Regions from separate parts of the Arthrobacter sp. MP_M4 genome, predicted to be linked through region 3. Evidence: predicted binding sites of a transcription regulator. Region 3 holds the regulator's gene; each other region holds the start of a gene.
The links. Region 3 encodes LexA, which represses DNA repair genes until DNA is damaged. Its sites were predicted from a motif close to TCGAACANNTGTTCGA; they were not measured.
Positions count from the first base shown of each region.

Region 1: a site for LexA is predicted at 4,797-4,812, ahead of RCH15_RS12070 (DUF6504 family protein). Genes of this name have one in related genera too.
Region 2: a site for LexA is predicted at 4,792-4,807, ahead of ruvA (Holliday junction branch migration protein RuvA). Genes of this name have one in related genera too.

Region 1 is NZ_JAXCHX010000015.1:21,358-28,692, reverse strand. It holds gene thrS (threonine--tRNA ligase) at 1-802, opposite strand, end outside; gene RCH15_RS12075 (DNA polymerase III subunit alpha) at 910-4,410, opposite strand; gene RCH15_RS12070 (DUF6504 family protein) at 4,407-4,739, opposite strand; gene RCH15_RS12065 (hypothetical protein) at 4,894-5,280, shown strand; gene RCH15_RS12060 (chorismate mutase) at 5,277-5,597, opposite strand; gene RCH15_RS12055 (SOS response-associated peptidase) at 5,714-6,460, opposite strand; gene RCH15_RS12050 (mycoredoxin) at 6,596-6,853, shown strand; gene RCH15_RS12045 (S-(hydroxymethyl)mycothiol dehydrogenase) at 7,007-7,335, shown strand, end outside.
Region 2 is NZ_JAXCHX010000015.1:38,276-45,610, forward strand. It holds gene RCH15_RS12120 (glycosyltransferase family 4 protein) at 1-426, opposite strand, end outside; gene RCH15_RS12125 (type 1 glutamine amidotransferase) at 523-1,230, opposite strand; gene RCH15_RS12130 (Mur ligase family protein) at 1,317-2,636, opposite strand; gene pdxT (pyridoxal 5'-phosphate synthase glutaminase subunit PdxT) at 2,719-3,420, shown strand; gene RCH15_RS12140 (YebC/PmpR family DNA-binding transcriptional regulator) at 3,424-4,179, shown strand; gene ruvC (crossover junction endodeoxyribonuclease RuvC) at 4,176-4,754, shown strand; gene ruvA (Holliday junction branch migration protein RuvA) at 4,861-5,508, shown strand; gene ruvB (Holliday junction branch migration DNA helicase RuvB) at 5,501-6,610, shown strand; gene yajC (preprotein translocase subunit YajC) at 6,847-7,254, shown strand.
Region 3 is NZ_JAXCHX010000002.1:405,901-413,235, forward strand. It holds gene hflX (GTPase HflX) at 167-1,735, shown strand; gene RCH15_RS04315 (ATP-dependent DNA helicase) at 1,728-3,809, shown strand; gene lexA (transcriptional repressor LexA) at 3,833-4,582, opposite strand; gene RCH15_RS04325 (LysM peptidoglycan-binding domain-containing protein) at 4,942-5,415, shown strand; gene RCH15_RS04330 (histidinol-phosphate transaminase) at 5,493-6,611, shown strand; gene hisB (imidazoleglycerol-phosphate dehydratase HisB) at 6,676-7,302, shown strand; gene hisH (imidazole glycerol phosphate synthase subunit HisH) at 7,299-7,335, shown strand, end outside.

The sequences.
Region 1 (7,335 bases), on a different contig from region 3:
CCAGTTCCGCGCCAAGCTTGCGGTGGTCGCGGCGCTCGGCCTCGGCAATCCGCTCCTGGTAGGCCTTGAGTGCTTCCTTGGTGGGCCAGGCGGTGCCGTAGATGCGCTGCAGCTGCTTGTTCTTCTCACTGCCGCGCCAGTACGCCGCGGAGGAGCGGGTAAGCGCGAAGGCGTTGGAGATCAGCTTGGTGTTGGGCAGGTGCGGGCCGCGGCACAGGTCGCACCAGACGGCCGTGCCTTCCTTGCGCTCCACGTTGTCGTAGATGCTTAGCTCGCCGCCGCCCACCTCGACACTGGAGCCGTCGGCGTCGGAGCCGGCGCCCTTGAGGCCGATCAGTTCGAGCTTGTACGGCTCATCCTTCATCGCCTCGCGGGCCTCGTCCTCGGAGACGACCCGGCGGACGAACTTCTGGTTCTGGTTGATGATCTTCTGCATCATCTTTTCGAGCGCCTTCAGGTCTTCAGGCGTGAACGGCTCCTCGACATCGAAGTCGAAGTAGAAACCGTCGGTGATGTACGGGCCGATGCCGAGCTTGGCGTCGGGACGCAGTTGCTGCACGGCCTGGGCCATGACGTGCGCGGTGGAGTGGCGCAAAACGTTCAGGCCGTCCGGGGAGTCGATGGTCACGCCCTCGACGGTGGCGTCCTCAGGAAGCGGCTGGTCCAGGTCCTTGAGCTCTCCGTTGACGCGGGCCACCACGACGTCCCGGCGCTCAAAAAAGAGTTCCGCGCCGGTGGTCCCGGTAGCCACCTTGGTCTCTTCGCCATCGACGAGAAGGGTGATCTGCTGGGCATCTGACACGGGTGTCTCCTATTCAAAGTTTTAGGCTTCGTAGCTTGTGGCGTACGGGGACCACAGCCAGCCTCGTCCATGCTATCGGTTTCTGAAGTGGCCAACCAACGCGCCGCTCAGCCACCAAACCCGGTAATGGCGAGGTTTCGCCTGATCCCGTCCAACGCTCCGGGCGGCTGAGGTTCCTGGTGGGCCGGGGTTCCTGAGGCCGGTACCGGGAACGGCAGGGTATCGGTGCGGCTCAGATCCCAGGCCATGGTGGCGCTGATGCTGATCCCCCGCGGGCCGGTCCGGCGGGTGGTGCCCCGGATCAGCAGCAGCCGGGTGCTGAACAGCAACGGACCGGCCTGTTCCTGGGCCTCATGGAAGAAGACCGAGTCAACACAGCCCGTGCCGTCGTCGATGCTGATGAACACCACGCGGCGGCCTCCGCGCATAGGCGGAGTCTGGGTGGCCACCCTGACGCCTGCGACCAGCACTTCGGTGCCGTTGCGCAATTTCAACAACTTGTCCGCGGTGGTGACGCCGAGCCGGTCCAGCAAAGGCTTGTGACTGGCCATGAGGTGGTCGCTGACATCCACGGCCATCAAGTCCAGCTCTGCGCGGACCGTATCGACCAGCGTGGGTGCAGGCAGCCCGCCCTTGAGATTCTTGAGCTCCACATCCCCCAGCGGCAGCGACAACTGCCCCTCGATCACATCGATGCCCTTGCGCTGCGGTCGGCTCTGCAGGGTTTGCAGGTGATGGACCAGGTCGGCACGGTTGGCGGTTACACCGGAGGCCCGGTGCAGGGAATCGAAGGCCCCGAGCTGCGCCAGCCGCTGGATACTGGGTTTGCTCAGCCGGGACCTGGCCCGCAGGTCTGCCAGCGAGTCAAAGGGCTGTCCCGCCACGATCCGTTTCAGCTCCGCAGCGGAGAGCCCGTAAATGCCGTTCAGGCTTAACCGGATCCCCAGTTTTCCGCGGTCCGGGCCGGTGTCCACCCGTTCCACCCGGTATTCGCCATGGCTGCGGTTGATGTCCAGGGGCAGGATGGGGATGCCGAGCCGCCGGGCCTCAGCGACCAGGAGCCGCTTGGGATACATCCCGGGGTCGTGTTCCCACAGGCCGGCGAGGAAAGCCTCCGGATGGTGGGTCTTGAGCCACGCTGACTGGTAGGTGGGCACGGCAAAGGCGGCGCCGTGGGCTTTGCAGAATCCGAAGCTGCCGAAGGCCTTCAGCGTTCCCCAGACTTTATCCACCACTGCCGGGCTGTATCCCCGTGACCTGGCTTCCTTCCGGAAAAACTCCTCCACCTGGCCTTCAAGCTTGTCGTTGCCGAGGGCCCGGCGGAATTCATCGGCCCGCGCCAGCCCGCAATGGGTCATCACGTGGAAGGTCTTGAGGATCTGCTCATGGAAGACAGTGACACCGTGCGTCTCCTCCAGCACGGGTTTGAGGTCCGGGTGCGGATAAACCTCGGGGGCAAAGCCGTGCCGGTGTTCCAGGAAGGGCCGGACCATGTCTGACTTCATCGGGCCGGGCCGGAACAGCGAGATATCGATGATGAGGTCGTTGAATTCCCGGGGCGCCAGTTTGCCAATCAGCTCCCGCTGCCCGGGGGATTCGATCTGGAAGCAGCCCAGGGTGTGGGTGCTCCGGATCAGCTCATATGTGGGTTCGTCGTCGAGGGGCACGGCGTTGAGGTCTATCTGTCCGTCCTCGGCGATGTAGTCAGGTCCTGTGCCGTCCGGTCCTGCCGGGTGGGCTCCGGCAGCCACTACCTGGGCTTTGGAGGGATGCAGCCGGATCACCTCACGGACCGCGAAGGCCATGGCGCTTTGCATCCGGACACCCAGGACATCGAGTTTGAGCATGCCCATCGGGTCCATGTCGTGTTTGTCGAACTGGCTCATCGGCAGGCCCACGCCGCTGGGTTGGACGGGCGTACGGTCCAGCAAGGTGGCATCCCCCAGGATCACTCCGCAGGGATGCATCGAGATATGGCGCGGCAGCCGGTCCAGGCGTTCGGTGAGGTCCACCAGCAGATCCAGCTGCTGGTTTTCGGCGAAGTCCCGCTGCTCCACCCGGCCGGCGAATTCCTTCAGTTCGGGCTTCTCCTCGAGTGCTTCACGGAAGTTCCGGGCCGAGAAACGCCACAGCTGTTTGGCGATATCCCCGATCTCGCCTTCCTCCATGCCCAGGGCCAGGCCGGCGTCGCGCACGGCACCGCGAGCGCGGTAGCCGTTCTGCATGCTCATGAGCGTGACGCGTTCGGAGCCGAAGCGCTCAAAAATCTTCCGGTACACGTTGTGCCGTTCGGCGCTTTCGACGTCGATGTCGATGTCCGGCAGCGTGGCACGGTCGCGGGAGAGGAACCGTTCGAAAATGAGGTCGTGCTGCAGCGGGTTCACCTGGCTGACGTCGATCAGGTAGTTGACCAGGCTCGAGGCCCCCGACCCCCGGGCCGCGGCGCGGACCCCCATGTCCTGGATCATCCGGGAGACTTCGGCCACGGTCAGGAAGTAGGCGGCGAAGCCCAGGCTGTCGATGATCCGCAGTTCGTGGTCCAGCCGCCCGCGCAGTTCCTCGGCAGGTTTGCCGGTGATCCCCGGGAACCGCCTGCTGATGCCGGCGTCGCAGCGCTGGGTGAGTTCGGCGAGGGGATCCCCGGTGATACCGATGACGGCGGCTTCCGGGACCACCGGTTGTTTCCATCCCATGTCCGCTACCGGGTCCATTCGGCAGCGGTCCGCGAGCGCCGCGGTTTGCGCCATGAGGTGTTTGAGATCCGCGGCGCCGTATCCGGCGGCGTGCATGACCTCCTTGCCCAGCTGGAGCATCTGCGCCGAGGATTTAAGCCAGCCCTGCCCGTTCGGCTGGAGCAGCGGGGCGGCGTTAAGTTCGGGGAGCGATTTCAGGGTGCGGGCGGAGTCCAAGACGTCAGCGGTTGCTGCCCCGTCCTCGGCGACATACCGCACGGCGTTGCTCAGAACGGCGGGAACGTTGTGTTCGGCGGCGAGTTTAAGCATCCGTACCGCATGGGCGGTGCTGAGCGGCTCCCCCGGCGGGCTGAGCTGGCTGACCACCTCCGCGGAAATCGTTCCCGGCGGCATGGCATCGAGCCAGCGTTTGAAAAGGGTGCGGGGGCGCAGGTAGCGCCTGCCGCCCATGGAGCGCCCGACGTCGGAGTCGGGGCCGATCAGCACCGTCAGCACCGGCTGGAGGGATTCCGGGTGCAGGGTGCGGGAAGCCAGTTCGGCGCGTGTCACGGCCACGGGCACGGCTCCCCCGGCTTTACCCGTGGTGCGGGCATGCGCGTCGGAGATCAGCCGGCACAGTGCCCGGTAGCCGGCGCCGTTGTTGTGCCCATGGGCCAGCACCACGACGCGCCCGCCCACCTGGGTGCGGTGGTCGCCGTCGTCGTCAAAGACTGCCAGGTCCACCCCGACAATCGGGTCCAGACCCGCTGCCATGCAGGCCTTCAGGTGCTTGATGGTTCCGTAGAGACCGTCCCGGTCCGTGCAGGCAAGTGCTGTCGCCCCGTCCGCCGCGGCGGCGGCTGCCAGCTCCTCGGGCCACGACACTCCGTAGTGGGCGCTGAAGGCGGTGGAAACATGAAGATGGGTGAAGCTCACGCCGATTCGGGCTTCCGGAAGGAAAGCAGGGCGTCATGGATCCGCACCAGGCGCCAGCGTCCGCTGCCCACATGCCGGGACAGGTCAAGGGTGAGGCTTTCCGTGTCCCTTGAAGCGGCAGGGCGTACCTGCACCCGCCAGATCTCATGGTCAACCAGTCCCGGCCCGCTTCCCAGGGGTGCGCGCTGTTCTTCCGCCCACCATTGGCGGCGCTCATACCAGCGGACCGGTTCGGCGCAGACGGTGTAGTCCCTGCCGTTCCAGGCGAGCCGCAGGGGCTGGCCTGCGGGGGTGCAGGCAACGTCCACCGACTCACTGAACATGCCCATCGCGCCTCCCGGACCACACCCTTGAAAAGCCAGCTGCATCTAAGTAAGCGGCAATATTCGAATATATATTCGAACAACGTCAGTCTACGACGGTGCCGCCGCAAAACCTAGATCAGGGGTGGACGGACGCAAGGCCAGGTAGCAGGATTGAGCCATGAGCTCCCACAACGCACTCCTGAAGCACGTAAGCATCGCCGCCGAGGACTCGTCCTTGGTGGCGACGTTCGATATCGAGGGGAACATCCCCGGCCAGGGCGCCTACGTGGTGGGGTTGGTGGCAGCAACCCCTGACCATTCCCACCAGCGACGCATGGGAATCGAGTTCATGAACGGGGAGGCGGTGTCCTTCTACTGCTTCAGCCACGACGGAACGGAGGAGAACTTTGACCTCAAAGGCGTGGAGCACTCCGGAAACACCATTACCGGGTATTTTCCCCTCAGCACTGTCATGGGCCTGGGCAAGGGCCACCTCATGACCGCATTCAGCGACTGTGACGGCCGCGATTTCCAGGCAAACGTCCCGGTGAAGGAAGCTCTCTAGGAACTGGCTTTGTACACTTCCAATTCAAGGGTGATGAAGGCATCGACCATGGCCCGGTAGGTCTTCTCCACGAGGTCGACGTCGATGTCCTTCTTCTCCGCGGTGGCGCGGACGTGCTCGATAACCCGCTCCACCCGGCCGGGGGCCCGAACCTCTGCGCTGTCGGACTTGAGCGTTCCGGCGATCCTGATCAAGCGCTCGCGGCGGCCAATCAGGGACACAATTTGCTCGTCCACCTCGTCAACCGCCACACGCACGGCGGCGAGCTGCTCCCGGTCGGCCTTGGCAGCTTTGTCGTCCTGGTGATTTGTGGGCATGTCCACGACAGTATCCAAAGAAAGAGCTGCGAGTCGACTTATTTTCTTTGGATGTCTGCAGCAGCGTCGGGGGCTTCCACGGCGCGGTGCTCCGCGGGAACGAACGCAGTGCTCCGCTAGAAGAGGCTCCCTACCGGCCTGATCAGTTCCGGGGAATCATTTTTCACATTCCCGACGGCGGTGCCCACCGCGTCGATTCGCCAGCCCTCCGCGACGTCGTGGGCGCCGGCGCGGACCAGGTCGACCAGTCCGGCCGCGTCCTCGGCCTGGGGGTCCAGCCACGCCTGCAGGGTTTCCCGGTCCATCGGCAGCGGTACGCGGTCGTGCAAGGCGGTGAGCTCAGCCAGCATTCCGCCGGCGTAGCCCTCCGGCGGGGAGTCGGTGGTGATGATCGAGGTCGAGAGTAGCCAGCGCTCCGGGTCATCCTCGGTCTTGGAGGGGTCCTTCCACCATTCATAAAGCCCGGCAAAGGCAATCGGATGGCCGTCCTTCGGGTGCACATAGTAGGGCTGTTTGCCGCGGCCCTCGCCCTTCCATTCGTAGTACCCGTCAGCCGGAACGGCGCAGCGCCGGGCGCGGGTGGCTTTCCGGAAGGCCGGCTTCTCCAGCACGCTCTCGCTGCGCGCGTTGATCATTTTCGACCCGATCCTGGGGTCCTTGGCCCAGGACGGCACGAGCCCCCAGCGCGCAACGTGCAGCTGCCGGACCGGTTCGCCGTCCACCAGGCGTTCGAGCAGAATCGGAACGTCTGCCGTCGGGGCTACGTTCCACGACGGCGGTAGGGCCACCTCGTCCTCTACTCCGGCGTCGAACTCGGCCAGCAGGTCTCCGACGGCCCGGGCCATCACGTAGCGTCCACACATGGCACCAGCATGCCACCGTGCGACGCTGCGCGGGAATAGCGGGCTGAGGGTTACGGTTATTGACGGTGGCGCCCGACTTACGTCGGCTACGGGCGCTGCCACCCAGCGCCGTCAACCAGCTTTGAGGAGAACTTCGTGGACTTCACCCCCGAATCCGGCACCATCACCATGTTTTCGACCACTTGGTGCGGTTACTGCAACCGCCTGAAGAAGCAATTGGACGCCCAGGGCATCGGCTACACCGAGATCAACATCGAAGAAGTCGAAGGCACGGCGGACCTCGTGGAGAAGCTCAACGGAGGCAACCGGACCGTCCCCACCGTGCTGTTCCCGGACGGCACCGCCGCCACGAACCCCTCCGCGGCCGAAGTCAAGAGCCGCCTGGCGGCCTGAAGGCCGTCCCTTCCACCCGGATAAACCGATAACAACGACGGCGTGGCCTCCAAGGCCGCGCCGTCTCGTGTTGCGCCACACTCGTTGCGCGGCCAAAGCCTTGCGACAATGGGCTTGCGACTACACCCGCAGTACAAGCAGAGGAGCTATTCCATGGTCCATAAAGTCAAAGGCGTCATAGCCCGTTCCAAGGGGGCCCCCGTCACTCTGGAGACCATCCTGGTCCCGGATCCCGGACCGGGCGAGGCCCTCGTCGACATCCTGACCTGCGGCGTTTGCCACACCGACCTGCATTACAAGCAGGGGGCGATCAACGACGACTTCCCGTTCCTGCTCGGCCATGAGGCCACCGGCGTCGTCAGCGCCGTGGGTCCCGACGTCACTGAGGTTGCCCCCGGCGACCGGGTGGTGCTCAACTGGCGCGCCGTCTGCGGAGAATGCCGGGCCTGCCGCCGCGGCGAGCCGCAGTATTGCTTCAACAC
Region 2 (7,335 bases), on a different contig from region 3:
CATCGCGCTGGTGGCAATCACGTGCGCTGCCCATGCCAGGGCGTGGCGCTCGGTTGTCTCAAGCAACCGGCGTTCGTCCTCCTGGAGCCCGGATTCCAGTGCCAGCGGGTGGTGGACGAGGGCCACGATCCGATGGCCGGTCCCCTGTCCCAACCTCTCGAGCAGCGTATCCGGGAACGCACCGAACGCCAGACCGTCCACCAGGACGGTGGCCCGGTGGTGAAGCGACCCGAGGAGGCCACTGGTGCGTTCAACGTCAGCTGCCGTGGGAGTCGGCCACGAGCCCGGGAGCTGAAGGTGCTGCACCCGGATGCCGGAGCCAGGCAGGTGCGCCAGGAGGCTGCGATCGTAGGCGTAGCCGCCGGTGGGCGCTGAGAGGTCGCCCGGGATGGCGAAAACCAGTTCCGGATCTGGATCGGCAACCAAGGCGGACTCCATTTCGAGCGACGGTTATGCGACAGACCGCGGGGGGCGGCGCGCGAGACCCATGCTACCCGGATACCCCGCACCGCGCCTTGGCCGTCAGCGCGGGCGGCGGGCGGCGTGATCCCGGGCGAGGGCCGCGTAAGAGTCATCCGGGGCACCCGGGGAAAAGCTGCCGTACTTGCGTTCGACGGCGGTCCGGATGAGGAAGTCCGCCAGGGCAGGGTTTTTCGGAAGAAGGGAACCGTGCAGGTAGCTCGCCACAATGTTCCGGTAGCGGGCACCCTCCTGGCCGTCACTGCTGTTGTTGCCGGTGCCCTTGGCGGTGGACCCCAGGGGTGCGAGGCCCGCCCCGAGGGTGGTCTGCCCGCTGTGGTTCTCGTACCCCAGAACGGTGCCGAACTCGGGGGAGGACACCGCGACGTTGCCAATGAGCCGTTCGTCAGTGCCGTGGGTTTCCACGTCCAGGACGCCGATCCCCGGAATGACGGAGCCCGTCCGGGTTTTGAAGAACTTTCCGAACAGCTGGTAGAGCCCGCAGATCACCAGCATCGGTGTGCCGTCCTCGGCCAGTTCCTTGAGCACGGGCCCGCGCGAGAGCAGGTCATCCTGGATGACGAGTTGGCCGCTGTCCTGTCCGCCGCCGCCAACGATCAGGTCGATGTCCGCCGGGAACTCGTCGCCGACGTTGTATTCGAGCAGTTCCGGGGTGTAGCCGTGCCAGCGCAGCCGCTGTGCCAGCACCAGGGCGTTGCCCCAGTCGCCGTAGATGTTCATATCGCGCGGGTACAGCTGCAGGACCCGGATCGCGCCCTTGCCCGGTGCCGGGGCTTCCTCGGGCGGGAGCTCGTGGCCGAAGGATAACTGCGGTTCGCCGGCGGGGGACTGGGGGGTCAAGAGACCACCTCCACTGTGGTGATTTTGGACAGTTCACGGCGGATTGCCAGCATCGCTGTGTAGGTGCAGAAAATCCGCTTGGGCTTGTCGTTGGCGCCGCTGATGAAGGCGGCCAGCGCCGGTGCGATCTCGGTGTCCACGGCGCGGATCGGGACGTCGTCGTACTGCAGGCGGAGGGCCATGTCGTAGGCGCGGGAGCCGCTCAGCTGCTCTACGCCGACTGCGCGGAGGGTGTCGAACTCCACGTCCCAGAGCCAGGACATGTCCCGGCCGTCGGCGTAGTTGTCATTGATGGCGATCATGGTGGCGTAGCCCTCGGCCGGAAAGGACTTCAGCCCGAGGCGGAAGCCGCTGGGGTTCTTAACCAGCACAAGATCCAGTGGCAAGCCGTCGACCACCAGGCTTTCGCCGCGGCCGAAGGCCGGCGCCACCTGGGACAGTGCCTTCAGCAGTCCCGCATTGTCCGCGGCAGCCGTTTCCCCTGGGACTGTGTCCTTCACTGCAATGGCCCGCGCCAACGTGAGCGCTGCAGCCGCATTGAAGATGTTGTAGACGCCGCGGAGCTTCATCGCCGTGGTAGCCGTGACGCCGTCGTACTCGAAGTCCGCGTCCGCTGCACCAACCCGGCGGAGCACGACGTCGGCGTGCGGCTTGGCGGGAGCCAGCGGCACCGGGCTGCCGGGAGCCGCCCGCATCTCGTCGTCGTTCGGGAACGTGCTCAGCAGCGAATCGTCCAGACCGAAGTAGAGGACGCCGGGACGTGTGAGGGCGGCTGTTTTGAGCGATTCCGCGATTCGGGCGACGCGCGGGTCCTCCCGGTTCAACACCACAGTGCCGGTGGTTTTGGCGGCGATGTGCTGGAGCAGCTGCGCGGTCTTGTCGATCTCGCCAAAGCGGTCCAGCTGGTCGCGCAGGACATTGAGCAGCAGGCTGTAGCGTGGCGGCACCTGGTTGACGAAGTGCACCGCGTGGGCCTCGTCCAGTTCCAGGACCGCGACGTCGGCGTCGAGCCTGCCCCGCCAGTCCACCTCGCCGATCAGCGCAGCGGCCACACCACGGGTGAAATTGCTGCCGGTGCGGTTGGTGAAAACCTTCAGGCCCTGGCTCTCCAGCAGTTCCACCACCATCTTGGTGGTGGTCGTCTTGCCGTTCGTGCCGCTCACGACGGCCACACCGTGCGGCACGGTGGACAGCGTCCTGCGCATGAACCCGGGATCGATTCTTTCGACGACGAGCCCGGGGAGGGCTGAGCCTCCGCCCCTGAGCCGGGAGACCCGGCGGACGAGCTTGCCGAGCGGAACGCTGAAGTAAAACATGCTTTGTAATATATCCCAGCGACGGCAGGGAAGCGGCGCAGGGCCGCGGCGCGGGGGGCTTTCCGGCCACTATGCTGTTCGGATGACCAACCCCACTTCTGTGCCCCCTTCCCGCGCGGGAACAGGCCTGCGAATTGGCGTTCTGGCACTTCAGGGCGATTTCCGCGAACACCTGCACGCGATGGAAGACGCAGGCGCCACGGGCATCGGTGTCCGCCGGCCCGCTGAGCTCGACGGCCTCGACGGCCTCGTGATCCCCGGCGGCGAATCCACCACCATCGATAAACTGTCCCGGGCCTTCGGGCTTCGCGAACCGCTGCGCAGGCATATCCAGGACGGGCTGCCGGTCTTCGGCTCCTGCGCCGGGATGATTCTCCTTGCCGAGGAAATCGCCGACCCCGCGAAAGACCTCGCCGGCAACCCGCAACAAACGTTCGGCGGTCTGGACATCACCGTGCGCCGGAACGCCTTCGGCCGGCAGCGCGAGTCCTTCGAGACCGATCTTGACTTCCGCGGACTCGACTTCAGTGCCACCGCGAACGGGGTGGCCCCGGTGCACGCCGTCTTCATCCGCGGGCCATGGGTGGAACGCGTCGGCGACGGGGTGGAGGTGCTCGCCAAAGTGGAGCCCGCCAGGGTCTCCCACCCCGGGGCGCTGGAAGGGACGGCTAGAATTGTTGCAGTGCGTTCCGGCAAGCTGCTGGCCACCTCCTTCCACCCGGAAGTGACGGGGGAGAAGCGCGTGCACGAATTGTTTATTCGAATGATCAGAGGAGAAGCGTAAAGCATGTCAGGCCACTCCAAATGGGCGACGACCAAGCATAAGAAGGCCATCCTCGACAGCCGCAGGGCCAAGTCGTTCGCCAAGCTGATCAAAAACATCGAAGTCGCTGCACGCATGGGCGGCCCGGACCTCGCCGGCAACCCCGGCCTGGAACTCGCCGTCACCAAAGCCAAGAAGACCTCGGTCCCCGCGGACAACATTGACCGTGCCATTAAGCGCGGCGCCGGCCTCACCGGCGAAGTGGTGGACTACACCGAGATCATGTACGAATGCCGGGGCCCGCAGGGCTCCGCGCTGTTGATCGAGTGCCTTACGGACAATAAGAACCGTGCCGCCTCCGAGGTCCGGCTCGCCATCTCCCGCAACGGCGGGACCATCGCCGACCCCGGGTCGGTCAGCTACCTCTTCTCCCGCAAGGGCGTTGTCTCGCTGCAGAAAAACGGCCTGGGTGAGGACGACATCCTCATGGCCGTCCTCGACGCCGGGGCCGAAGAAGTCAAGGACAACGGCGAGACCTTTGAGATCCACTCCGAACCGACGGACCTGCAGGCCATCCGGGATGCGCTCAAGGAAGCCGGAATTGAGTACGACACCGATGAGGCCGAATTCGTGCCCTCCATGCAGGTGCCGCTGGACCTCGAGGCGGCCAAGAAATTCCTGAAGCTTGTCGATGCCCTTGAAGAGCTCGATGACGTCCAGAACGTGTACAGCAACGCCGACCTCAGTGACGAAGTGCAGGCCGCACTGGAAGCCGAGTGACCCTTCGCGTCCTCGGCGTCGACCCGGGCCTCACCCGCTGCGGGATCGGCGTTGTGGATGTCGAGAAGAACCGCCGCGCCACCATGGTGGCGTTCGGCGTCGTCGGAACCTCTCCGCAGGAGAGCCTGGACCAGCGCCTGCTCGTGATCGCCACTTCCATTGACGAGTGGCTGGACCAGTACGAACCGCACGTGCTCGCCGTCGAGCGGGTGTTCTCCCAACTCAATGTCAGCACCGTCATGGGCGTGGCGCAGGCGTCCGGCGTCGTGATCGCCGCCGCCGCGCGGCGCGGCATCCCGGTAGCGCTGCACACCCCGTCCGAGGTCAAAGCCGCCGTGACCGGCAGCGGAACGTCGAACAAGGACGCGGTCACCAAGCTGGTTACCAAGATTCTTCGCCTCGATGCTCCGCCCCGCCCCGCCGACGCCGCCGACGCCCTGGCGCTGGCGATTACCCACGCGTGGCGGGCCGGGAGCGGCGCGTCGGTGGCTACCACCGGGCCGGGCAGTCTGTCGCTCACCCCGGCCCAGCGGGCCTGGGCGGACGCTGAGGCTAAGGCGCGCCGCGCACGCTGAATGTCCGGCCGTGCCGCCGCAGAACTTGCTAGGGTATTCGTAGATATGTTCGGATAGCCGGGTGTTCCCGGTTTCCCTTTTCAGCTGAATTTTCAGGAGCCCGGCTTTGATCAGTTTTCTCCGCGGAACCGTAGCGCACGTCGGCCTGGCTTCCGCCGTGATCGACCTCAACGGCGCCGGCATGAGCGTGAACGCCACCCCGCAGACCCTCAGCAGGCTGCGCGCCGGCGAGGAGGGAAAGCTCTTTACCTCCCTGATCGTGCGCGAGGACTCCCTCACGTTGTTCGGATTCGGCTCCGACGACGAACGCGAGGTCTTTGACATCCTTCTCAGCGTCAGCGGTGTCGGACCCCGGCTGGCCCTCGCCGTCCTGGCCGTGCACGAGCCCGAGGCAATCCGCGTCGCCGCGCACTCCGGGGACGGCAAAGCCTTCACCAAGGTGCCAGGTATCGGGCCCAAGGTGGCCGGGCGGATCGTCCTTGAACTGGCGGGAAAGCTGGTGCCGCACGGCACGGCCGCCAGTTCCACGGCGCCGCTGGCGTCGTCGGAGTCGGTCTGGAAGCCGCAGGTCGTCGCGGCCATGACAAGCCTGGGCTGGTCCGAGAAGGATGCGACATCCAGCATCGAGAAGTCCCTCGCCGATTACCCGGAGCTGGCCGAGAAGGGCAATGTTGCCGAGATCCTGCGCGCCACCTTGCGCTGGCTGGGCCAGGACGGCGCCCGCGCCGGGAACAGGGCCGGCGCCCGTGGCTGAGCCGTCAGTCGTCGCCGGGGGAGAGGAACCGGAGGAGCGTGTCATCGAAGCCGCCCTTCGGCCCAAGAACCTGCACGACTTCGTGGGCCAGCACCGGGTCCGCAAACAGCTCTCGCTGGTTTTGGAGGCCTCCCGCATGCGGGGCCGCAGCGCCGACCACGTCCTGCTCTCCGGCCCTCCCGGACTGGGCAAGACCACGCTGTCCATGATCATTGCTGCTGAGATGAACGCCCCGCTGCGGATCAGCAGCGGCCCCGCCATCCAGCACGCCGGCGACCTTGCCGCCATTTTGTCCTCGTTGTCCGAGGGGGAAGTCCTTTTCCTTGACGAGATCCATCGGATGTCCCGGCCGGCCGAGGAAATGCTCTACATGGCGATGGAGGACTTCCGGGTCGACATCGTGGTCGGCAAGGGCGCCGGCGCTACCGCCATTCCGCTGGAACTTCCGCCGTTCACCCTGGTGGGCGCCACCACCCGCGCCGGCCTGCTGCCCGGGCCGCTCCGGGACCGCTTCGGCTTCACCGGGCACCTCGAGTTCTACTCAGTTGCCGAACTCGAACTCGTGCTCCGGCGCTCCGCGGGCCTCCTGGACCTGAAGGTCAATTCCGCCGGGTTCAGTGAAATCGCGGGACGGTCCCGCGGGACGCCCCGTATCGCCAACCGCCTCCTGCGCCGGGTCCGCGACTGGGCCCTGGTGCACGGGATTGAGCAAATCGATGCCCGGGCCGCGTCCGCGGCGCTGGACATGTACGAAGTGGACAAACGTGGCCTGGACCGGCTGGACCGCGCCGTCCTCGAAGCCCTCATCACCAAATTCGGCGGCGGACCCGTGGGCCTGTCCACGCTGGCCATCGCCGTCGGCGAGGAAACAGAGACGGTGGAAACCGTCGCCGAGCCGTACCTCGTCCGCGAGGGCCTGCTGGGACGCACCCCGCGGGGGCGGATCGCCCTCGCCCCGGCCTGGACACACCTCGGGTTCGCCGTGCCGCCAGGCATCTTCGCGCAGGACCCGTTGGAGCTCTTCACCGTCGGCGACGACGCAGAGTCGGCGGACGTGGCTGGCGGCGACGCTGATCCGGAATGGATCCGTAACAGTCAATAGACCGCGCCGTAACCTTTTCCCTTTAGACTGGTATGACGCTCGGCACGTTCGGGTCTTCGTTCTGTGCGCGGTCAGTACCCGGCCGCGGTCGGCTCGGCATGATTGCCCGCCAGCCATCCTGGAGCGAAGCGGACGTTGCTGGAAAACCAGCTACGCAAGTACAGAACGGAACTATTCCTGTGTTCGGACTTATCTCTGCCCAGACCCAGCCGCAGGCCGGCGGCGGCATCGACATCATGACTATTCTGTTGTTCGCCATGCTCGGCGTCTTCGTCTTCATGATGTTCCGCCGCAACAAGAAGACCCAGCAGCAGCAGGCCAAGCTGCAGTCGACGTTTGCCCCCGGCGTCGAGGTCATGACCAGCTTCGGCCTGTACGGTCGGATCGTTGAGATTGACGAGGAAGAGAACAAGGTCCTGCTCGAACTCTCCCCGGGCAACACCGCCACAGTGCACCGCCAGGCCGTCACGAAAGTCGTTGAGCCGGTTGCCGCCGCCGAGGAGCCCACTGTCGTCCCGGACGACGCGTCCTCGCTGACCATCGACAAAACGCAGAGCACCGCGCCCGTCAATGATGCCCCGCGGGTGGAGACATCGGAAGAAACCCTGCGCCGCCTCAACGACGAAGGCAAGAAAGACAGCTAGTCTGCCTGTTTGAGCTGTCCCGCGAAGTAACGGCTGCGGGGCCACCGCCGGTGCGGCCTCTCAGGTCCGCACGGCGGTTTT
Region 3 (7,335 bases):
TCCCCACCGCAAAAGCTCCCCCGCGGAGCATTCTCCGCCCGGCACCGCTGCCGCAGGCATCCCAGGAGGCCCCGTTTTGACCACCAGTCGTCAGCCGAGCGCGAATACCGCCCCGGACAGCACGGATCCGCACTATTCTGAAGTTGCCAAACCTCTAAAGGAGACCATGACCAGTCAGCCCAACACCGGACCCGATTCAGCAGCCCAGGACATGAGTCCTGCGGAAATCCAGGCTGTCATCGACCGGATCCTCGCCAAGGACACCCCTGCACGGAAAGCGGCCCCCGCTGCCGGCGAGCCTTCATCGGTGCTCGGCAAGGCGCAGGCAATCTCCGGGCTGAACGAGGAACACAGCACCTTCGACGGTGACCAGCAGGACCTTGAGGAACGGCACGCCCTGCGTCGCACCGCCGGGCTGTCCACCGAACTCGAAGACGTCACCGAGGTCGAATACCGGCAGTTGCGCCTGGAGCGTGTCGTCCTGGCCGGCCTCTGGACCGAAGGCACCCTCGCGGACGCCGAGAACTCGTTGCGCGAACTTGCCGCCCTCGCCGAGACCGCCGGTTCGGAGGTCCTCGACGGCATTGTCCAGCGCCGGGCCAAGCCGGACCCCGGGACCTTCCTCGGTTCCGGCAAAGCCCAGGAGCTCAAGGACATCGTGATGTCCACGGGCGCGGATACTGTCGTCGTCGACGCCGAACTGGCACCCTCGCAGCGCCGCAGCCTGGAAGACATCGTCAAGGTCAAGGTCATCGACCGCACCGCCCTGATTTTGGACATCTTCGCCCAGCATGCCAAGAGCCGCGAGGGTAAAGCCCAGGTGGAACTTGCCCAGCTCGAATACCTGCTCCCGCGGCTGCGCGGCTGGGGCGACTCGATGTCGCGCCAGGCCGGCGGCCAAGTGGGCGGTGCCGGTGCCGGCATGGGTTCGCGTGGCCCCGGCGAAACCAAGATCGAACTGGACCGCCGCCGCATCCGGACCAGGATGGCCAAACTGCGGCGCGAAATCGCCGCCATGAAGCCCGCACGGGAGACCAAGCGGGCAAACCGCCGTCGTAATGCCGTGCCGTCCGTAGCAATCGCCGGATACACCAACGCGGGCAAGTCCTCGCTGCTGAACCGGTTGACCGATGCCGGTGTCCTGGTGGAGAACGCACTCTTTGCCACCCTGGACCCGACCGTTCGCAAAGCGGAAACTTCGGACGGGCTGGGCTACACCCTGGCCGACACCGTCGGTTTCGTACGTTCCCTGCCCACCCAGCTCGTGGAGGCTTTCCGTTCCACCCTGGAGGAAGTCGCCGACGCGGACCTGATCCTGCACATCGTGGACGTCTCCCACCCGGACCCGGAAGGCCAGATTGCCGCCGTCCGGGCGGTGTTCAGCGAAGTCGACGCCCGCAAGGTGCCGGAAATCATCGTCCTGAACAAGGCCGACGCCGCGGACCCCTTCGTGATTGAGCGGCTCAAGCAGCGCGAACCGCGCCATGTTGTGGTCTCGGCGCGCACGGGCGAAGGCATCCCGGAACTGCTCAAGGCCATCAGCGAGGGCATTCCGCGGCCCAGCGTGAAACTCGAACTGATGATCCCGTACAACCGTGGGGACCTGCTGAGCAAGCTGCACGAGACCGACGCCGAGATCCTCAGCCTTGACCACGAGGAAGCGGGCACCCGTGCCGTGGTGATGGTGCGCGAAGGTTTCGCCGCTGAACTGGATTCCTTCATCAGCAATGACTGAGGCGGCGGTGAGCGGGGCGGACACGGACCCAGGCAGCAAGGGCGGCGGAGAATTCGTTATTGAGCTGCTCGACCGCGCCGTGTCCGGCATGGGCGGCCAGAGCCGCGAGGGCCAGCACGAAATGGTCCGGCAGGTGGCGCACGCGATTGACAGCGGCGACCACCTGCTGGTCCAGGCCGGCACCGGTACAGGTAAGTCCCTCGCGTACCTGATCCCGCTGATCGCCCATTCCCTGGTCAGTGAGAAGCCCACCCTGGTCTCCACAGCTACGTTGGCCCTGCAAACCCAGATTGTCGGCCGGGACTTGCCCCGGCTGTTGAAAACCATCACGCCGGCGCTGGAACGGCCCGTTAAGATCGCCCTGGTCAAGGGACGCTCCAACTACGTGTGCCGGCACAAGCTCGAGGGTGGCTTCCCTTCCGAAGAACCCTCGGAAGGGCAGCTCTTCTCGCTCGGCGAGGACACCTCCGTGCCGCACTTCGCTGCCGCCATGGGCGGGCCATCCTCCCAGCTGGGCAAGGAGGTGGTCCGGCTCCGTGAATGGGCTGAGGACACCGTCACGGGAGACCGCGACGAACTCCTGCCCGGGGTCACGGACCGTGCCTGGCGGCAGGTCTCCGTCACGTCCATGGAGTGCCTCGGCGCGCAAAAATGCCCCCTGGCGGCGGAATGCTTCAGCGAGCTGGCCCGGCAGAACGCCGCGGACGCCGACGTCGTGGTGACCAACCACGCCATGCTGGCCGTCAGCGCCTTCGAGGGCCTTGCCGTGCTGCCGGAATACGACGTCGTGGTGGTGGATGAGGCCCACGAGCTCCAGGACCGGGTGACCGGAGCTGTCTCCGGGCAGCTCTCCGTCGCAATGGTCCACGCTGCGGCGTCCGGAGCCCGCAAGCACACCGGCATCACGGTGGACGCCCTGAACAATGCCGCGGCCAACCTCGAACTCGCCATCGAGGGCGTGCCCAGCGGACTGCTGCCCAACGGCCTCAACAGCGAACAACTCGACTGCGTGGACCAGTTGCGGGATGCCTGCCGTGCGGCGCTCTCGGACTCCAAAGGGGACAGCGCCAACACCGTCGACGGCGGCCGGCAGCTCGCGCGTTCCCGACTGATGGTGATCCTGGAACTTTGCGAACGGCTGCTCGCGGCGCGGGAGAACCGCGAGGTGGTCTGGTTTTCGCGCAACAGCACCTTCGATCCGCAGCAGGGGTACTCCCAGCCGGACGAGTCCGCGCCGGCCCTGGTCAACGTCGCACCGCTAAGCGTCGCCGGCCGGCTCCGCGAGGGCCTGTTCGCCGACCACACCGTTATCCTGACCTCGGCTACCTTGGCGATCGGATCCGCCTTCGAGCCCGCTGCCGGAGGCCTCGGGCTGCTCGGACCCGGTGCGCCCAGCTGGACCGGCATCGACGTGGGCTCACCCTTCGAGTACCCCAAGCAGGGCATCCTCTACGTCGCCAAACATCTGCCCAAGCCCGGCCGCGGCACCTCACCAGAGGCCCTCGATGAACTCGAAAAGCTGATCCGTGCCTCGGGCGGCGGCGCCTTGTGCCTGTTTTCCTCCCGGCGTGCCGCCGAGGACGCCGCCGAAGCCATGAGACCACGGCTGGACATGACAATTCTCTGCCAGGGTGACTCGACAATGACGGCACTCGTGAAGCAGTTCGCCGACGAACCGGACACCTGCCTCTTCGGCACCATGTCCCTGTGGCAAGGGGTCGATGTGCCGGGAACGGCCTGCCGTCTGGTGGTGATCGACCGGATTCCGTTCCCGCGGCCCGATGATCCCCTCATGACGGCCCGGTCCCGCGCGGTGGCCCAGGCCGGCGGCAACGGATTCATGAGCGTTTCCGCAACCCACGCCGCGATCCGCCTGGCCCAGGGCGCAGGCCGGCTCATCCGCACAACAACAGACAGGGGAGTCGTGGCAGTACTGGATTCCCGGCTGTCCACTGAGCGCTACGGAGGTTTCCTTCGGGCCGCCCTGCCGCCGTTCTGGCCGACGACGGATCCGGCGGTAGCCCTCGCGGCCCTGGAACGGCTCGGAAAAAAACCCGGCCAGTCCGCAGACTGACCGGGTAGTTCGGGCGCAATGTCCTAAAGGGAGCGCATCACCGAGACGACCTTGCCCATGATGACCGCGTGATCGCCGAGGATGGGTTCGTACTGGGTGTTCTGCGGCAGCAGCCAGGTGTGGCCATCGCGCTGTCGGAACGTCTTGACGGTAGCTTCGTCGTCCAGCAACGCGGCGACGATGTCGCCGTTGACGGCGTCGCCCTGCTGGCGCACCACCACCCAGTCACCGTCACAGATGGCGGCGTCGATCATTGAATCCCCGGCAATCTTGAGCATGAAGAGCTCGCCGTGGCCCACCAGCTGGCGGGGCAGTGGCATGACATCTTCCACTACCTGGTCGGCCAGGATCGGACCGCCCGCGGCGATCCGGCCCACCAGCGGCACCATGGCCGTGTCAGTTGCGCTTGCCAGCTCCGACACGGACAGGCCGCCGACGGTGCGCAGGGAACCGGACTTCGCCACCCCCGAAGATTTGGCGGTGCCCTCATCAAGGGTCAGCGGTATCAGCACTTCCATGGCGCGGGGGCGCTTGGGGTCACGCCGCAAATAACCGAGCTTTTCCAGCTGCGAAAGCTGGTGGGTGACGCTGGACAGGCTCGCCAGACCCACGGTGTCACCGATCTCGCGCATGGACGGCGGATAGCCGTTGTCCGTCACGGACCGCTGGATGGTTTCCAGGATCTTTCTCTGCCGGACGGTGAGGCTCTTTGGTGGCCGGGCCGCCTGCGGGCTCCGCGTAGGGGCCCTGCCGCCAGTGGCTTGTGCTGCCATGTTCGCCAACGCCTTTCCGTTCCGCCCGGCCACCGTGGCTGCGGCTGCCGGGAACTTCCGGCCTGAAATGTCAGACCCTGCTGATCAACTGCAGATGTGGTTGTTCTTGAACACAAACGTAGGCCAGCCGCACTGCTTTTTCAAACATTTGTTCTAGCGAGTCTCGACAATGTTCGTTGATAAGTGCTAAAACAGAACAAGCGAGATTCGAATATGTGTTCTAGTTGAACACCCGCATTTAGCCGGACACCGGGAGAACCCCGCGCATCGTTCGGTTGTTTGTTCGAAGATTAGGCCGGTTGGCGGCGAGTACGTGGAGTACGCCGGGCGGCACAGTATGGTCCAGGAGGGCTCAGTTCATGTCAGCATCAAGCGCGTTTTCCAACACATTTGCCCGCGGCGCATCCGGCAACGACGGCCGGCGCGAGACCGCGGCCTCGATCAGCAGGCTCAGCCCCGCAGATCAGGAAGCCCCGAGCGGCGTCCCCGCCTCCACCGGCCGCGGAGCCGGAACCACACAGGCACCGCTGAAGCTCACGCGACGGGGACGCTTTGTCTTCATCGGCGTGCCGCTGATCCTCCTGGCCGCCCTCATCCTGTCCTTCAGCGGATTCTTCAGTGCACCCGCCAAGGCCGCGGAGTCTGCTGCCGAACTCTCCCCCACCCCCTCGGTGACTGTTACGGTGCAGCCCGGTGAGTCCTTGTGGGCCATTGCCCGCACGGTGGCCCCGGAACGGGATCCCCGCGACGTCGTCAGCGAAATCATCGAGCTGAACAATCTGGAGGCATCCCAGCTTGAGGCCGGCCAGGCCCTCTTCATTCCGTCGAAGTAGTGCCAGGGAACCCTGCGGACCCGGCCGGCGGAACACATGGATTCCGGGGTTGCGGCCGCGTCACTTAAACTAAGGACGTGACTGATCAGCTAGAGCGACTGAACCGACTTCCCCTCCGGACCAACCTGCGCGGCCTGACGCCGTACGGTGCGCCGCAGCTGGACGTTCCCATCCTGCTCAACGTCAACGAGAACTCCCACGGCGTTCCCGCCGACGTCCGCGCCGCCATCTCCGAAGCCGTCACGATCGCCGCGGCGGGCTTGAACCGATACCCGGACCGGGAGTTCACCGAGCTGCGGGAGGCACTGGCGGAGTACCTCGGCCATGGACTGGGTGCCCGGAACATCTGGGCGGGGAACGGGTCCAACGAGGTCCTCCAGCACATCCTCCAGGCCTTCGGCGGACCCGGACGCACCGCGCTCGGATTCCCTCCCACGTACTCCATGTACCCGCTGCTGGCTGCCGGCACGGACACCGAGTACATCGTCGGGGTCCGCGCCGGGGACTACGGCCTCAGCGCCGCATCGGCTGCCCGCCAGGTCAGGGAACTCCAGCCGAATATTGTCTTCCTCTGCTCCCCGAACAACCCCACCGGCACCGGGCTTGGCCTGGACGTCGTGGAGGCCGTCTACGCGGCCGGTGAAGCCAGCCAGACCATCGTGATCGTCGACGAGGCGTACCACGAATTCGCCCACGACGGCACGCCCAGCGCCCTGACCCTCCTCCCGGGCCGGGAGCGGCTGATCGTCTCGCGGACCATGAGCAAGGCCTTCGCCCTTGCCGGCGCCCGGGTCGGCTACATGGCAGCAGCACCCGAGGTCACCGACGCGCTGCGGTTGGTCCGGCTTCCGTACCACCTCTCAGCCATCACCCAGGCAACAGCGCTGGCAGCCCTCCACCACCGGGTTGCCCTCATGGCAGATGTCAAGGACATCATGCGACAGCGGGACAGGATCGTCACCGAACTGCAGCGGATGGGGCTCAAGCCCGCCGTCTCGGATTCGAACTTCGTCTTTTTTGGCGGCCTCGAGAATCCGCATGAAGTCTGGCAGGGGCTGCTCGATGCCGGGGTGCTCATCCGGGACGTCGGCATTCCGGGGCACCTGCGGGTGACCGCCGGAACTGAGACGGAAACCACAGCCTTCCTCTCAGCCCTTGAGCGGATCCTGGCCGGCCGTGCAGTGCAGCCCGCCTAGACTTAACACCGGACATTCACATTGCCTGCATGCCGGGCACCGTCGTCATCCAAAGGACACGCACATGAGCAACACCGGATCCACCGCTGGCGAGGGCCGGACCGCACGCATGGAACGGACCACCAGCGAGTCATCCGTGCTGGTCGAGATCAACCTCGACGGCACCGGCGTCTCGGACATCAGCACCTCCGTGCCGTTCTACGACCACATGCTGACGGCCCTGAGCAAGCACTCCCTGATCGACATGACTGTCAAGGCCACCGGCGACACGCACATTGACGTCCACCACACGGTCGAGGACGTCGCCATCACGTTCGGTGAGGTCCTGCGCACCGCCCTCGGCAACAAGGCCGGGATCCGCAGGTTCGGCGAGGCCACCGTCCCACTCGACGAAGCCCTCGCACAGGCCGTCGTCGACGTCTCCGGACGCCCGTACCTCGTGCACGGCGGGGAACCAGCCGGCCAGGAATACCACCTGATCGGCGGACACTTCACGGGTTCCCTGACCCGGCACGTCTTCGAAGCCATCACCCTGCACGCGGGAATCTGCCTGCACATGAACGTCACCGCCGGCCGGGATCCGCACCACATCGTCGAGGCCCAGTTCAAAGCGTTCGCCCGTGCCCTGCGCGCAGCCGTCGAACCGGATCCCCGGGTCACAGGCATCCCGTCGACCAAGGGTGCGCTGTGACCGGCAAGGTGCTGCAGGACGGCGCCATCATCA